2 regions of the Saccharopolyspora sp. SCSIO 74807 genome follow, and region 2 is predicted to be linked to the other one. Evidence: riboswitches for the same ligand, from Rfam matches in the RefSeq annotation. Region 2 holds a riboswitch; the other holds the start of a gene.

Region 1 (5,193 bases), 600 kb from region 2:
TCAGCACCGAACGCACCCGGGCGTCGGCGGCCCACTCGTGCTCGGCGGTGAAGCCGTGCGGATCCAGCACCGCGTGGCGCACCGTCGAGCCCGGCGGCAGTTCGGTGCGCTGGGTGACCACCGCCAGCCGCAGGTCGCGCTGGTGGCTGACCCGGCCGGAGTCCGGTTCCTCGCTGCCGGAGACCACTTCCAGCAGCGTCGTCTTGCCGCCGCCGTTGAGGCCGACGACGCCGATCCGCTCCCCGGCGCCGATGCCGATCGAGACGCCGTCCAGCAGCGGGCGCTCTCCGTAGCTCTTGCGCACCGATTCGAGGTTGATCAGATTGGCCATCGGGGTTGCGGTACTCCAGGAAAACGAGGGGTGATCAGGCGTGCACCTGCGGCGGCGTGGGCCGGTCGGCCCGGTCGTCGCCGATGATCCGGGCTCCCGGCACCGGCCCCTGCGCGACCCGGACGGTGCGGCACACGCCCGCGCCGGACAGTTCCGCGGCGACCCGGACCGCGGAGTCGTTGTCGGTGCACAGGAACGCGCAGGTCGGTCCGGAGCCGGACACGATCCCGGCCAGCGCGCCCGCCTCCACGCCGGCGCGCAGCGTGCGGCGCAGGTTCGGGCGCAGCGAGACCGCCGCGGACTGCAGGTCGTTGCCCAGCAGCAGGGCCAGCTGGTTCGGATCGCCGGAGGCCAGCGCCTCCAGCAGCGGCTCGACCTCGCCGACCCGGTTCGGCCCGGTGTCGGCGCGCAACCGGTCCAGCTCGCCGTACACACCGGGGGTTTCCAGGCCGCGGCGGTCCAGCGCGATCACCCAGTGGAAGGTGTGCCTGGCGAGAACCGGCACGAGCCGCTCGCCGCGGCCGGTGCCCAGCGCGGTGCCGCCCTGCAACGCGAACGGCACATCGCTGCCGATCTTGGCGGCGATGTCGCTGAGCTCGTCGCGCCCGATCTCCAGGCGCCACAGCGTGTTCAGCGCCAGCAGCGCGGCCGCGGCGTCGGCGCTGCCGCCCGCCATTCCGCCGGCCACCGGGATGCCCTTGCGGATCGAGACCTGCACGCCCGGCTCTTCCGGGTCGCGGCCGGAGTGCTCGGCCAGCAGCCGCACCGCCGTCCACGCCAGGTTGCTCTGCCCGGTCGGCACCGAGTCGGCGCCGTCGCCGCGGACGTCGATGCCCGGCTCGTCGGCGCTGTGCACGGTGACCTCGTCGGTCAGCGACAAGGCCTGGAAGACGGTGACCAGCTCGTGGTAACCGTCCGGGCGAGCGTCGCCGACCGCCAGGTGCAGGTTCACCTTGGCCGGAACACGCACGGTGATGGGGGTGGGTACCACGGAGAGCACTCCTAGAGCGTACGTGTCCGCGCGATCCGGGTGCCGCCCCAGCACCGACTTCGCAGCACGCGGCCGCCGGTCGAGCCCGGTGCACGGGCTCGGCCGGCGGCCGGTCGGTTCTTGTGCCGCTGCTGCGCGCTTCGGAGGATTCCGAGTGCAGCGGCACCGCAAGGGACGCCGTCTGCTATTTCCGCGATCCCAGTTCGGGGATCAGGCGGCCACGCCTTCGACGCTGACCGGAGTGCGGCGCACCTGCGCGTCCCGGTCGACCATCCACTTCAGCGCGGCCTCGGAGCGCTCACCGGTGAGCCCGATGCGGAACTTCGCCACCGGCGTGTCCCCGAGCCGCGTCATGCCGCCGCCCAGCACGGCCAGGTCCACGCCGAACCGCCCGGCCGCTTCCGGCAGCAGCGCGCCGACGGCGGCGAAACCGACCAGCACCACCTCGGCGACCACGTCGTGCCTGCGGCCGGATCCGGCCTCCGGCAGCAAGCTGGTGCCGAGGCGGCTGCCCGGCTCGGAGACCAGGTCGAGCACCTTGCCCTGCTCGACGACCCGGCCGCCGTCGAGGACCACCGCCTCGTCGGCGATGCGCCGCACCACGGCGGTGTCCCCAGTGGTCAACAGCACCGTGGCACCCAGCTCGGAGCGCGCGCGGTCGAGCACCGTCAGCACCGCCTCCGCGGTCGACGAGTCCAACCCGGCGGTCGGCTCGTCGGCCACCAGGACCGAGGGCTTGGCCGCGAGCGCGCGGGCGACCGCGACCCGCCGCCGCTGGCCGTCGGTCAGCTGTTCCGGGTGCAGCGGCGCCTTGTCGGTCATGCCGACCAGGTCGAGCAGTTCGGCGACGCGGGCGCGGCGTTGCGGCCCGGGCATCTCGGCGGCTTCCAGCGGCAGCGCCACGTTGCCCGCGGCGGTGCGCTGGCGCAGCAGCGAGTCGCCGTCCGGGACCACGCCGATGTGTCTGCGGGCGGCGCGCAGCGCGGCGCCGTCCAGCGCGGAGAGGTTCGTCCCGTCGATCTTCACGGCACCGCGGTCCGGCTTGTCCAGCAACCCGACGCAGCGGGCGAGGGCGGACTTGCCCGCATCGCTGGGACCGACCACGCCGCACACCGACCCGGCGGGGACCTCCAGGGACACGTCGTCGAGCGCGACGGCGCCTGCGCGGGATTCGCCGCGGAAGGATTTGCTCAGGTTCTCGACAGTGATCATGTTCGGCTCCACATCAGCTCACTCCGGGAGCGCAGGCTGCTGCGCATCGACCGGCCGGAAGGAAACGCTGGTTCGCTGGCCCGAACCGGCCCGGCGGACCGGATTCGGTGGCTCGGGCAGCTAGCCGCGACAGGCCGTGGTCGTGCGCCGTCCTTGATCGATGATGCGGCGCTGGGTGAGCGCGAGCCCGTGCGGCGCGGAGCGCGCGCGGGCGCGGCCGCCGCGGGCGGTTCGCCGGAGCTTGTCGTGCTGCGCGCCCGTGCTGCCGGGCAGCGCGATCTTGAGCTGGGCGATCTCGAGCTGGGCGCTCCCGAGCTGGGCGGACCCGGACTGAGCGAACGCGGACTGGGCGAACCCGGGCCGGGCGCCGGTCAGCGGAGTTTCAAACACGTCGACTCCATCGGCCCTGGCGTTAGCACCTGCCCACGGGGTGGTTGCTGCGGCGTCGTCGAGCCAGGTCTCTCGGCCGCTCGGGATGGATTTCCCGGATAGTAGAACCCAGTCGTGTCCGCGAACGCAAGGCGACACTGGTCACTATGTGGAATCGTTCGGCAGATCACACCACCTGGCCGAGTCGCTGACCTTGATCAACAGATCCAGCCCGGACACACTGGGTAGTCAGACTGCGCGCTCGCCACTCGCCTGGAGTGATCGGCGGAAGCGCCCTGCCGCGTCGCCGGGAACTCAGCGCACGGATTCGGCGCCCGCTGCGGCCACCCGGGCGAAATCTTCGACCGTGAGCTGCTCGCCGCGAGCCGTCGGATCGACCCCGGCCGCGCGCAACAACTCCTCGGCACGCGCCGCCGAACCGGCCCATCCGGACAGCGCCGCCCGCAACGTCTTGCGCCGCTGCGCGAACGCGGCGTCCAGCACGCGGAACACCTCGGCGCGGTCCGCGCTCGACGGCGGATCGGTGCGGGAGAACGAAACCAGGCCCGAATCCACGTTCGGCACCGGCCAGAACACGGTCCGCGGCACCGGGCCCGCGCGGCGCACCTCGGCGAACCACGCCGCTTTCGCGCTCGGGAGCCCGTAAGTGCGGCCGCCGGGTTTCGCCGCGAGCCGGTCGGCGACCTCGGACTGCACCATCACCAGGCCCTTGCGCAGCGACGGCAGCTCCGCCAGCAGGTGCAGCACCACCGGCACGGCGACGTTGTACGGCAGGTTCGCCACCAGCGCGGTCGGCGGGTCTGCTGCGAAGTCGTCGGCGTGCACCCGCAACGCGTCGGCGCTGAGCACTCGGAGGCGGTCCGCGAGGCCCGGGGCGAACTCGGCCGCCGTGCGCGGCAGCCGCTCCGCGAGCGCGGGATCGACCTCCACCGCGACGACCCCGCGCGCCGCCGACAGCAGCGCCAGCGTGAGCGAGCCCAATCCGGGGCCGATCTCCAGGACCACGTCGTCGGCCGTGAGCCCGGCGGCGCCGACGATGCGGCGCACGGTGTTCGGGTCGTGCACGAAGTTCTGGCCGAGCTTCTTGGTGGGGCGGATCCCCAGGTCCTCCGCCAGCCGGCGAACATCGGCGGGCCCCAGCAACCGCGCCCTGTCCGCGTCACTTTCCACGCACCAGAACCTACCCGCGCCCGCACCCGGCCCTGCGCGCGGCCCGCCGCACTACCCGCCGACTCCGAGCGAACGGACCGTTCTTCCGATCGGGAGTGGTTAGTGCCGGGAGAACGAAGTGAGCGGACCGCTCGGCCGGGCATGCCGGGCGAACGGTCCGCTCACTTGGTGATCGTGCGGGTCAGCTCAGACCGAGCTTGGAGGAGCAGCCCGGCCAAGCGCCGTAGCCGCCGCCGCGCGAGTCGCGAACCTTGGTCGCGACCTGGATCTGCTGCTCCCGGCTGGCCTGGTGCGGATAGGCCGCGAACTGGTCGCCGCCGAAGGCGCTCCAGGTCTGCTTGTCGAACTGCAGGCCGCCGTAGTAGCCGTTGCCGCTGTTGATGGCCCAGTTCCCGCCGGCCTCGCACTGCACCAGCTTGTCCCAGATGGCGCTGTTCGGCGGTTCCTTGCCACCGACGCGCTTGACCGTCGGCGTGGCTTCCTTCGTGATCTTCTCGCCGACCGCCTCGCGCCCGGTCTCCTCACCGTTCTTGGTGGTGATGCGGGTGAAGACGATCTTCTCGCCGGGCGTGCCCTGCTTCTCGACCTTCTCCTCGCCCTGGAACATCGAGTCGTCGACGATCTCCTGCACGGGCGGCTGCACCGGCTGCGTCAGGTTGACCACCTTGCTGCCGGTGCGGTTGATCTGCACCTGCGCGCCGTCGGTGATCTTCTGGTCGCCGCCGGGGGTGATGTGGTCCTCCGGCCCGAGCTGGAGCTTCTGCTCCTTGACCAGGTCGTCGACGGTGACCGCGGTGGTGGTCAGCTGCCGCGGCGCCTCGCCGCCGTCGGTGACGGTGATGTCCTTGGCGGTGTTGACCGTGAGGTCCATGCCCTGCTCGGGCACTTCCATGTTCCGGTCGGCCGAGACGAACGCGCCGTCGGCGGGCACGCCGAGCTGGCGCAGCGCCTGGTCGACGGTCACCGACCGCACCCACTCCTCGCGGGGCTGGCCGTCCACGGTCATCTTCACCAGCCGGCCGCGGTCCAGCGTGATCGTGTCGTTGTGCCCGACCTGGGCCTGCGGGGACGGGCTCAGCGCGTCGTGCGGGCCGACGTT
Region 2 (5,193 bases):
CCGGGATGATCTGCAGGTCGTGCTCCATCGCCAGGTAGAGGTTCGCCAGCGTCTGCGCCTCGATGCCCTGCGCGGCGTCGACCAGCAGGATCGCGCCCTCGCAAGCCGCCAGCGAACGGCTCACCTCGTAGGTGAAGTCGACGTGCCCAGGTGTGTCGATCATGTGCAGCACGTGGTCAAGGCCGTCGACGTTCCACGGCATCCGCACGTTCTGCGCCTTGATCGTGATGCCGCGCTCGCGCTCGATCTCCATCCGGTCGAGGTACTGCGCCCGGTACGCGCGCTCGCCGAGCACCCCGGTCAGCTGCAGCATCCGGTCCGCCAGCGTCGACTTGCCGTGGTCGATGTGCGCGATGATGCAGAAATTCCGGATGCGCTCCGGGTCCGTGAAGGTGGTATCGGCGAAGCTGCTCACTCGGTGTTCCTCGGGATCTCGGGGGCGCGCGGTTTCACCGCACATCGTCCCACGCCACGACCGGTGGCCGATGCCCAACTCCGCGGAGGATGCCCGGGGGTTCAGGTGTCCCGCTGGTCGGCGCGGATCGGGTGGTCCTCGGGAACTTCGATCAGCGCGATCCGCATCCCGTCGGGGTCGGTGATCCACGCTTCCACCAAGCCCCAGGGCTGCCGGGCGGGTTCGGACACCACCGGCACCTCGAAGCGCGTGAGCCGCTCGTACTCGGCGCGCACGTCCCGCACCTGCAACCACAGGACTTGGTCCGGGCTCGGACCGCGCTCGCCCTGGCCGGACAGTTCCATGAAACCTTGGCCGAGGAAGAAGACGGTGCCACCGGGGAACTCCCGGGAGATCGCCAACCCGAGCACGTCCCGGTAGAAGCGCAGCGAACGCTCCGGGTCCAGCGGGCGCAGGATCATGCGGCTGTTCAGGATCTCCATGCGCACCGTTGTACCCCGTAGCGGCCGTCCGGGCCCTGAACGACATCGAGCCCCGCACCGGACGGTGCGGGGCTCGATGCGTTGATCAGCGGTCTCAGACGGCGCGCACGCCGCTGGCCTGCGGACCCTTCTGACCCTGGGTGATCTCGAAGGTCACGGTCTGGTTCTCCTCGAGGGTCCGGAAACCGGTGCCGTCGATCGCGGAGTAGTGCACGAACACGTCCGGGCCGCCACCGTCGGGGGAGATGAAGCCGTAGCCCTTCTCCGAGTTGAACCACTTCACGGTGCCCTGTGCCATCTCTGTCTCCTCACAGCGGATGAGTACCGGCGCCGCACTCTGCGACCACCGGGGCCTAGTCCAGACGGCGAACTCTCCAGCTTGCGCAGGGACTAGAGTCGCGCCCGCAACTTTCGCGAGCGTGTCGAACACGAACACAAAAATCGGCCGACTCATACAACCACACCGCCGCCCCGATCATTCCCGCGACCCGCCGGTGGTGTGGGTCTCATTTCACCGGCCGCCAGCAGGGCCGACCGCCCCGGGGAGCCACGGGCGGACTCGATGCGCCGAAGACCTAGCCGCAGCCGGGCGTGCGACACGGCGTTGCTAGCATGGACAGCCGTGCCGTGCGGCGTTCCGCCAGGGAGGAAGGCTGCGTTCGTCGGGTGCTCGAGCACCGGAGGAAGCAGCGCCGTACAAGTGCGGCACGACGAGTCCGAGCGAGGAAAGAGGCGCCAGCAGTGGCCAACATCAAGTCCGCGATGAAGCGGATCAGGACCAACGAGCAGAACCGGCTGCGGAACAAGTCGGTCAAGTCCGAGGTCAAGACCGCCATCCGCAAGTTCCGCGAGGCCGCTGCCGCCGGCGACAAGGACAAGGCCGTCGAGTTGCAGCGCGTCGCCGCGCGCACCCTGGACAAGGCCGCCAGCAAGGGGGTCATCCACGCCAACCAGGCGGCCAACAAGAAGTCCGCGATGGCCAAGCGCGCCAACGTGCTCTGAGCGGCCCAGCTCGCGCAGGCCGATCCGAGAACGGGGTCCGTTCCCAACGGGAGCGGACCCCGTTTTTCGTGTCTCAAGCCCGGGTGGAATGCAGGTCGACGAGCCTGCGCACTGCGCGCTCCAACGCGTAGTCGGCGTCCGCAGCCATCCCCTTGACCTCGCCGTTGAGCGCGGCGACGACTTGCAACGCATCGGCCACCGTCGTACTGCTCCAGCCCCGCGACTGCGCCTGCGCTTTCTTCACCTTCCATGCGGGCATACCGAGCTCACCGGCCAGCCGGAACGGATCCCCGCGACCGTAAGCGGCGACGCGTCCGATGGTGCGCACCGAATCGGCCAGCGCGTCCGCGATCAGCACGTGCGCCACACCGAGTTGCAGCGCCCAGCGCAGCGCCTCCAACGCACCCGCACGGTCGCCGGTGACCGACTTCTCCGCCACGACGAACCCGGTGACCTCGGCGCGGCCGCGGTGGTAGCGGCGCACGGCGTTCTCGTCGACCTTGCCGCCGGTGTCGGCCACCAACTGGGAAGCCGAGGACGACAGCTCGCGGAGGTCGAAGCCGACGGTCTCGATCAGCGCGCTGACTCCGGCGGCGTCGATGCGGCCGCCGGCGCGGCGCACCTCGTCCTTCACGAACGCCTCCCGCTGCGCGGGTTTGGTGATCTTCTGGCATTCGGTCACCCGGGCGTCGAGCTTGCGCAGCGCGCCGGGCAGTTCCTTGGCGTTCTTGCCGCGCCCGCCCCCGTTGTGCACGACGACGAGCACGACCCCTTCGGCGGGTTGCCGAGCGTGCGAAAGAACCGCTTCGGCGATCTCCTTGCCGGCGTCCTGCGCCGCCTCCAAGGCCACTACCCGGCTCTCCGCGAAAAGCGATGGGCTGAGCAGTTCATCCAGTTCTGGGGGGGTGAGTTCACTCACCTTGATCCGGCGCAGCTCGGTTTCCGGGTCGGCCGCCCGCGCCGCGCCCACCGTCTCGTGCAAAGCCCGCTCCACCAGCAGTTCTTCGTCACCGAGGATCAAGTGCAGCGGGTCGCGGACCACCGACGGAGAACTCATAGGGGCATCGTCGCATGACCGTCCGGCACTGCCGGGCGTTCCCGCTGCGCGGGCGCCCCTGGCCATGGTGCGGCGCCGTCCCGTAACGTTGCCGGTACAACCGAATAGCTCATCCAGAGGGGCAGAGGGAACGGCCCGTAGAAGCCCCGGCAACCATCTCGACCATTCGCGGCTCGCGCGAGGCAGTCGAAGAATTCGGTGCCAATTCCGACCCGCCCGCGGGATAGATGAGGAAAGGACCTCGCGATGACCGCTGCCGCCCAACACACGAACTCCACCGCCAAGACGGCCTACGACCTCGGTCCGGCCGTCGAATTGGTGTCCAAGGAAGAGGGACATCGCCAGCCGCTGGCCCCGGAATTCGTGTCGCTGGAGGACTTCTCGCCGCTGGAGGTCGCCTACGACTTCGGCCGCGTGCGCCGCGAGGACATCGAGGCAGGCCCCCGCTCCATCTGGCGCTACAAGCACCTGCTGCCGGTGCCGAGCAACGTCGAGGAGCACCCGAACACCGAACCCGGCTGTACCAGGCTGGTGCGTGCCGACAACCTCGCCAAGGCGCTCGGCGTCAAGCGGATCTGGGTCAAGGACGACACCGGCAACCCCACCCATTCTTTCAAGGACCGCGTGGTCGCGGTCGCGTTGGCCGCCGCCCGCGAGTTCGGCTTCCGGGTGCTGGCCTGCCCCTCCACCGGCAACCTCGCGAACGCGGTCGCCTCCGCGGCGGCCCGCGCGGGCTGGGACTCGGTGGTGTTGGTCCCGTCCACGCTGGAGCGCGCGAAGATCCTGATGAGCGCGGTCTACGACGGCTCGCTGCTCGCGGTCGACGGGAACTACGACGATGTGAACCGGCTGGCCACCGAGCTGGCCGGGGAGCACGAGGACTGGGCGTTCGTCAACGTCAACGTCCGCCCGTACTACTCCGAGGGTTCCAAGACGCTGGGCTTCGAGGTCGCCGAGCAGCTCGGCTGGCGGCTGCCGGAGCAGATCGTGGTGCCCATCGCCTCCGGCTCGCAGCTGACCAAGGTGGACAAGGGCTTCCGCGAGCTGCAGCACACCGGCCTTGTCGAGGAGAGCCCGTACAAGATCTTCGGCGCGCAGGCCGCCGGGTGCTCCCCGGTTTCCACCGCGTTCAAGAGCCAGCAGGACGTGGTGCAGCCGGTGCGCCCGGACACCATCGCCCGCTCGCTGGCGATCGGCGCCCCGGCCGACGGGCCGTACGTGCTCGACACGGTGCGCCGCACCGGCGGAGCCATCGAGGACGTCACCGACCAGGAGGTCGTCGACGGCATCCGGCTGCTGGCCCGGACCGAGGGCATCTTCGCCGAGACCGCGGGCGGGGTCACCGTCGCGACCGCGAAGAAGCTCATCGAGGCGGGCAAGATCGATCCGGACGAGGAGACGGTGCTGCTGATCACCGGCGACGGCCTCAAGACGCTCGACGCCGTGCAGGACCAGGTCGGCCCGAAGGCGACCGTCGCCCCGAACACCGACTCGGTGAACCAGGCGCTGGGTCTGTGACCGTCCGCCGCGGGCCGCGCGCGTGCGCGGCTCGCGGAGCGCAAGCCGCGGTGGTCCAGATGCTCGGCTCAGTTCTCCGGGCGGACCGGATCGCCGCGCTCGACCGCTCGCCTGCCCTGCTCGTCCTGCACGATCGCGACGTCGCCGGACTGGTCGGTGCGCAACACTCGGGTGCCCATTCGGGTCAGTTCGCCGAGCACCAGCGGGCTCGGATGTCCGTAGCTGTTGCCCGCGCCGACGCTGACCACAGCCAGCCGCGGTCTTACGGCCGCGAGGAAACGAGGCGTGGTGTAGCGCGAGCCGTGGTGCGGGACCTTGAGCACTTCGGCACGCAGGTTCGCCCTCGAATCCAGCAGTTCCCCCTGGCCGGGTAGTTCCACGTCGCCGGTGAGCAGGATCCGCCCGTGCGGCGTGGTCGCCTTGACCACGAGCGAAGCGTCGTTGGCGTCCTCGCTCGAGCGGGTTCGCGCCAGCTCGCCGCGAGGTCCGAGCACGTCGAGCACCAGGCCCGGCCACCGCACTCGTTGACCGGCGCTCAGCCGCATCACCGGTACGCGGTTGGCGCGGGCCGCCGCGGTCACCTCCCGGAAAGCCCAAGCGGGTTCTCGCAGCGATCCGACGGCGAGTGCGCCGACCGCTCGGCCGGACAGCACCGCGGGCGCTCCGCTGACGTGGTCCGCGTGCAGATGCGTCAGCAACAACAGTGGTATGCGGCGGAT

Evidence for each region. A riboswitch is a leader RNA that binds a small molecule or an ion and turns the genes downstream of it on or off. The one in region 2 is predicted to bind S-adenosylmethionine.
Region 1: linked by a shared signal. The riboswitch ahead of V1457_RS11395 (hypothetical protein) and the one ahead of thrC (threonine synthase) in region 2 are both predicted to bind S-adenosylmethionine.

Annotation. Positions count from the first base shown of each region.
Region 1 covers NZ_CP146100.1:2,477,233-2,482,425, reverse strand. The annotation lists gene V1457_RS11410 (ABC-F family ATP-binding cassette domain-containing protein) at 1-331, opposite strand, end outside; gene V1457_RS11405 (4-(cytidine 5'-diphospho)-2-C-methyl-D-erythritol kinase) at 366-1,322, opposite strand; gene V1457_RS11400 (ATP-binding cassette domain-containing protein) at 1,533-2,534, opposite strand; gene V1457_RS11395 (hypothetical protein) at 2,655-2,924, opposite strand; SAM riboswitch class I at 2,929-3,016, opposite strand; gene rsmA (16S rRNA (adenine(1518)-N(6)/adenine(1519)-N(6))-dimethyltransferase RsmA) at 3,219-4,094, opposite strand; gene V1457_RS11385 (resuscitation-promoting factor) at 4,276-5,193, opposite strand, start outside.
Region 2 covers NZ_CP146100.1:3,078,407-3,083,599, reverse strand. The annotation lists gene lepA (translation elongation factor 4) at 1-415, opposite strand, end outside; gene V1457_RS14225 (VOC family protein) at 517-897, opposite strand; gene V1457_RS14220 (cold-shock protein) at 992-1,195, opposite strand; gene rpsT (30S ribosomal protein S20) at 1,639-1,899, shown strand; gene holA (DNA polymerase III subunit delta) at 1,973-2,956, opposite strand; SAM riboswitch class I at 3,063-3,190, shown strand; gene thrC (threonine synthase) at 3,203-4,474, shown strand; gene V1457_RS14200 (DNA internalization-related competence protein ComEC/Rec2) at 4,543-5,193, opposite strand, start outside.